One region of the Paenibacillus sp. J31R120 genome, then DNA from elsewhere that is predicted to be linked to it. Evidence: predicted binding sites of a transcription regulator. Region 1 holds the regulator's gene; the other holds the start of a gene.
What was found. Region 1 encodes LexA, which represses DNA repair genes until DNA is damaged. Its sites were predicted from a motif close to CGAACATATGTTCG; they were not measured.

Region 1 (3,127 bases):
ATACAGTTCATACGATAACTAAAAAAAAAACGATTCTAGATGACTGGTTAGAGAAAAATAAGCTTTTAAAAGCAGTGTAATATCTAATTGATGAGTAGCTCAGGCTTATGCAATGGGGAGTTTATCATATAATGATACCGCCTGAAGTAAATTGGCTCTTATAGCAAACGGTGCAGATCATGGGGAAGAAAAAGCAAACGGAACTATTACTCAGCAATACCTTTAATATGGATTTTTACAAATTATTAAAATCTTTTTCATTATATAGTATTCTACTAAATAATTCAATATTTAACTAGAATCCATGGTTTATATATGTCTACCTTAAATTATGAAAGTGAGGTTGTAAAAAAATAGAAATAGTGTCTTGGGGCTGCTTTGCAGTGAGCGTAGCTTTCATTATAAATCGCTAGACAGGATCCCTTAATCCGTTATGGGCAAGGCGGTCGTCTTCCTTATCACAATAGGAGTTGCTCCGTTTTGGCATGACACAGGATTCATTCCTACCAAAGCTGAGGGAACTGATTCTCGACATCATCGTTCCCACACTGCCCGAACATGCTATTCTCGATTTGGATTCGTCTGTTGAAACGTTTTTGGTAATCTGCACGACTCCTCTGTTGGCGTCAATCATCATATCAATGCCATGCTTCGATCAGGCAATACAGGCAGTTCTAGTGATATCCTTCCATTTACCATGCAGACGTTAAAGCATCTAGATGAACGAAAAGTCAGCTATGTAGGTTTTGGCGACGAAGATTTCTACGACTATTGGGAGTTGCAATCTATTGGATATGTCGGCAAACTGAAGTGGACCAAACTTCTTGCCTAGCATATGCCTGCTAACATTGGACACACCTCGTCGAATAAGATTGGGTCATTGAAGGTATCGTCTTCTTGTGCTACTAAGCAACAAGTTGGGACAATACAAGGCAGGTCGTTGTTATCAGCAAGATACAACATACGACGACGATCATCCTCAGTTCGAATTTGACCTGTTCTGGCAGTATGAAGGGGTAGTCACCATTAGGGCGTGAGAGCCATGACATATAGCGTTTCTTCAATCAATGTTGCTCAAACTGCTGGCTAACAATCTATTTGAGCGTTTCAAGCTGAAATGTTGCGATCAGGTACATCGATCTTTTACAATTCAGCGCTCTCGGAGTGCTACCATTGTTAACGCTGCATAGTCTTGGTTAAAGTTTCCGATTATTCAAACAAGACGTCAATTTAGCTTTTTGCGGGTACAGTTGATTACATATACTCAACTACTTTAATTTGGCTAGAATACACTAAAGTTCGATACTAAAATACGAACCTTTGTGCTTAAGAACTTATGTTTGTACGAACTTCGGTTCTGTGTTATAATTTGACACAATAAGAAGAATGGAGATGATGTACGTGTCGAAGCTGTCCAAACGGCAACATTCGATCCTTGAATTTATCAAGCAGGAAGTTCGGGAGAAGGGTTACCCGCCCTCCGTTCGGGAAATCGCAGAAGCCGTTGGTCTGCTGTCCAGTTCCACCGTTCACGGCCATCTGGACAGGCTGGAGAAGAAAGGCTTCATCCGCCGCGACCCTACCAAGCCTCGCGCTATCGAGATCCTGAACCAAGACGACAATGACAACGTCATTCCGTTTCCAGTCGCGCAAGTGCCGATCGTGGGCAAGGTTACCGCCGGCATTCCGATTACGGCTACGGAGAACATAGAGGATTATTTCCCCCTTCCTTCCCATTATGTGGGGGACAGCAAGGTCTTTATTCTTAACGTTATCGGCGAAAGTATGATTGAAGCGGGCATACATAATGGCGACTACGTCATCGTTCGCCAGCAGCAGACGGCGAACAACGGCGAGATCGTTGTTGCAATGACGGAGGATGATGAGGCAACCGTCAAGACGTTCTATAAGGAGAAGGATCATATCCGTCTCCAGCCAGAGAACGCTACGATGGAGCCAATCCGCCTGAAGAACGTCACGATTCTCGGCAAGGTCATCGGATTGTTCCGCGATATTCACTAATTTACACAAGAAGAAGGCTGCTGGAATGAATGATTCATTCCAGCAGCCTTTTATTATAAAAGATATTATCTTAAATCCTCCACCCTTCGTTCACCACACTGCCGAATCGTACCTTCATCCTTACAGGTCAGTTGCCGATATAGCTAGTAGGAGGTGTATAACTTGGATATTGGCGCATTATCGATAGCATTAGGCCAATCAAAGCTGGCCCAATCCGTAGGCATCAAGATGCTTAGCATCGCCAAAGGACAAGCTGAACAGCAAGGACAACAGCTGGCAGACATGATCGGCAAGAGCCTCGACCCTAATCTCGGTCAAAACTTGGATCTTCGAGCGTAATGAATCAACCCGCGATGTTTGCGGGTTTTTCTTTTGGTTTCCTTTTTCAGTTGAAGTACCCTAGACCAATGTCTGACTCCGTCTTGCCAAAACTAACCCGTATCTCTTCCTGCTACGCTTTACCGGCTTGTTTGGAGACTTCCACATCCACCACATGATCCTCATTAAAGATACGCATAGCCCCAGCCGAGTAGCAATAAGCTTTGAATTGCTTGCCCTTTACCGAAATAATCCGCACATCACGAATCGATACATTTCTCTTCCTGTCGATGTAGATGAGCTGTACAACTTTTCCGAGAAATCTCTCCATGCCAATCACCGCCTGAACGAATGTATGTTCTCATTATATCCAAAACATACGTTCGTGTCACATGAAGTTTTTAACTATTTTCAGCCGTTAATCGCAAGACGTGAGGCCAGCTGAAAAAGGAGCAGCACCGGCGGTTACACGCCAAGCGCCTGCTCCTCCCATTCCTTCGTATACCAGCCCGCTTGCTTGCGGAACATCGCAGCGTACTCGCCATTCCGGCTCATTAATGCATCATGATGGCCCTCTTCCACAAGACGGCCATCCTTTAGCACCAGAATACGATCTGCAAACCGGCAGCTGCCAAGCCGATGAGTAATAAAAACCGATGTTTTGCCACTCGTTAACTTCATCAGGTTCTCAAAGATAGCCGCTTCGGTCATGGGATCAAGCGAAGCAGTAGGCTCGTCCAATACAATGAGCTCAAACTCCCGGTAGAAAGCCCGATTCAGCGCGATA
Region 2 (3,127 bases), on a different contig from region 1:
CCCAGTCCCGGAGGACCGTAAAGCAAGACATGATCCAGCGCTTCCTTCCTCATCTTGGCGGCTTCAATGTAAATGGTCAGGTTTTCCTTAACCTTTGACTGTCCGATATATTCGGCCAGATACCGCGGACGCAAGCTTAGCTCAACGGCTTGGTCTTCCATCATCAGGTTGGCGGAAATAATTCGATCATCCATCGCTTGCTGTTACCTCCTTCTTCCGTTACCCTTTGAACAATTGCTGCAAGGCCCGCTTCATAAGCGAGTCCACAGTGTCATCCGCTTTCACGCTATCCTGCAATCCATTCCAGGCCTTATCCAGCTCTGCGGCTGTATAGCCAAGCGCGGCCAGCCCCTCCCGGGCTTCCTTCCACGCCGTGCCTGCTCCTTGACCGTCGGCATCGCCTGCAAGCTCGGCTCCGAATCCGGCAGCGGTAAGCAAGCCTCCCTCCGGAACAGCAAAGAGCAGCTTGTCCTTAAGGTCCAGTATCATGCGCTGTGCCGTCTTCTTGCCAATGCCAGGCAGCTTGGTCAGCAGACCTATGTTCTCCTGCTGGATCGCCGAAACGACGGACTCCGGCTTGCCCGCAGACAATACCCCCAGCGCTACTCTTGGACCAATGCCCGATACATCCAGCAGCTTGCGAAACAGCGTCTGCTGCTCTCTCGACTCGAAACCGAACAGCAGAATGGCATCCTCGCGCACATGATGGTGAATAAAGACCGTCACAGCTTCATCCTTGGCTGCAAAGGCATAAGGATTGGGGACGAACACTCGATAACCGATATCCCTGACATCCATTACAATATATTCTGCTTCAATATGTACAACCGGCCCGCGCAAATAGTCGATCACGACCGCTTCACCTCGTTTATTTTCTGTGTCATGACAGCAGAGTGCGCGTGGCAGATTGCCACGGCAAGCGCATCCGCTACGTCGTCAGGCTTCGGAATAGCCGACAGCTTGAGGAACATCTTCACCATTTCCTGCACCTGCCTCTTCTCCGCCTTGCCATATCCGACGACCGACTGCTTCACTTGCAGCGGCGTATATTCCGCAACCGGCAACCCTCTCTGCGCGGCTGCCAATATGATCACGCCCCGCGCCTGGCCAACCGCAAACGCTGTCGTCACGTTGCGATTGAAGAACAGCTTCTCCACCGCGACGGCATCCGGCTTGTACCTGTCCATAAGCGCACTGGCTGACTCGTAAATTTGGACAAGCCTCTCCTCCGGCGGCGTATGCGCTTCTGTCGTAATGGCGCCGTACTGCACAGGCGTGAGCTTATGTCCTGCTTTGTCTATAAATCCGAAACCCGCAATCGCAATACCCGGGTCAATTCCTAAAACGCGCAATTCGCCAACTCCCTACCAACCTATCAAACTAAATAAGACCTGTATATTATTATAGCAAAACTTGCCGTGAATGAGAACGGACGTTTGATGTTTCTAATGAGTGATTACAGATTAAGAGTCTAGCCCACCAAATATAGACGCAACAAAAAACCTCTCTTCGCCAATCTCTAGAGAGGTTGTATTCTGTGGCAACGCCGCTTTTGCAGAGCTTGTCCGCTAATAAGCTTCTTTCATTGCTCTTTCGTCACGCTGAACAGCATAGTCGCTGAACGTCGACAATACACTGTTGTATTCATCGATATCATTAACCCGAATACCTTGATTTAGCAGATCCAGCTGCCGCTGAGGCAAGCTGCTCTCCATATAATGAATATCCAATTGAAAGAAGGTTCGCATCACCTTTTCTTCTTTTGGCATGCCGTCGAATAGGGAGAAATTCCCTCGCTTATCTACACCGAAATGCGCATGCTCCCGGCAATAATCCGAGATGTCCTCAATGCGGTGCACCAGCATCACCGTTTCATTATCCTTTTGCAGCACCGCGTTCCATTCTGGATGATCCGACAGCAGCATCACGACCTCATGGGAGCTCAATTGTCCGATCGGCTCGGTTTCTTCTCCGCACACGTAAATGCGCTGCAGAACAACAGGAACGGCTTCTTTCCGTTTTTTCAAATACGGTATAATGGACGGCCCCATATTCATATATGCCGATTTCATCTCTATGTCTTGTTCGGCTTGTGAAATCCCCCATCTACCGTCCATTGCATGCGCCGATACAGGCATTACGGCAGTTGAAACGATCAGAATCCAGCATATGAGCCCGCCTAACGTCCAGAGCGGTCTGCGGTTTCTGCGCAGCCTTCGTTTCAATTGCTTCCACAGGCTGAATGTCATCATGAGGAAGCCCCCTTTATTACGTTTTCCGATAGTCTGCTCCAAAGTTGTATAATTATTCAAATGAAGTAGCGGATAGCAAAAAACCAAACCGATCGGTTGCTTCCTGATCGGTTTGGCTGTATTTCTAATATGCAGTTTGCCGCTTCGAATTAAATGATCAGCTTAATGCTGCTAACGATTCAGCCACGGCCGGCTGCCGTTTTTTCTTTTCTTTTTGCTGCTGGGAGCAACGGTGCGAATGACCGCTTTTTTGCCTTTTTTGCGCGGCTTGCCGGATGCGGAATTTGTTTTGCCGGTCGTGCCCGTCAACTCATCCTCCCGCTTCCCTCCACAACCGCAATCATCCTTTGATTTGCCTGCAGGCCCTACAGGCGCAGCGTTGTTCGCCCATCCGGGATACGGATAGCCGCTTGGGTAGCTGTTCAAGTAGGCGTTTGGGTTGCTATTCGGATAGCTGTTTGGATATCCGGCATATCCCGGCGGCGGGTACATAGCGGACAGAGCATGCGTGCTAGAGTATGGCGAAATGCCCGCGTTCGACGCGTTGGACATCGGCGAGAACATACCTGCGTTCGGTGCATCCGACATCGGTGAGATCATGCCTGTATTTGGCGCATTCGACATTGGTGAGATCATGCCTGCATTAGGTGCATTGGACATTGGCGAGATCATGCCTGCATTAGGGCCAAAGCTTGACGGGGATAAAGCTGTATTTTCGCCCATTCCATAATAGGAAGGATTACCGCCATGGCCCCAGTCAGGACCTGCCCCGTATGGCATAATGGATGAATTCGGATAGCTGGACATGAACGTTCCCGGCGGACAATCGTAAGGATACATCGGTTGTGTCTCCGAATATGGCGCCAGATTGGGCT

Region 2: ruvC (crossover junction endodeoxyribonuclease RuvC) is a predicted target of LexA. The motif match lies at 1,426-1,439, and genes of this name have one in related genera.

What each region holds. Positions count from the first base shown of each region.
Region 1 covers NZ_JBWDNN010000003.1:270,129-273,255, forward strand. The annotation lists gene lexA (transcriptional repressor LexA) at 1,402-2,022, shown strand; gene AC0YNW_RS13605 (YjfB family protein) at 2,185-2,361, shown strand; gene AC0YNW_RS13610 (hypothetical protein) at 2,474-2,671, opposite strand; gene AC0YNW_RS13615 (ABC transporter ATP-binding protein) at 2,806-3,127, opposite strand, start outside.
Region 2 covers NZ_JBWDNN010000001.1:190,051-193,177, reverse strand. The annotation lists gene ruvB (Holliday junction branch migration DNA helicase RuvB) at 1-194, opposite strand, end outside; gene ruvA (Holliday junction branch migration protein RuvA) at 220-852, opposite strand; gene ruvC (crossover junction endodeoxyribonuclease RuvC) at 849-1,352, opposite strand; gene AC0YNW_RS00870 (BofC C-terminal domain-containing protein) at 1,569-2,252, opposite strand; gene AC0YNW_RS00865 (LysM peptidoglycan-binding domain-containing protein) at 2,424-3,127, opposite strand, start outside.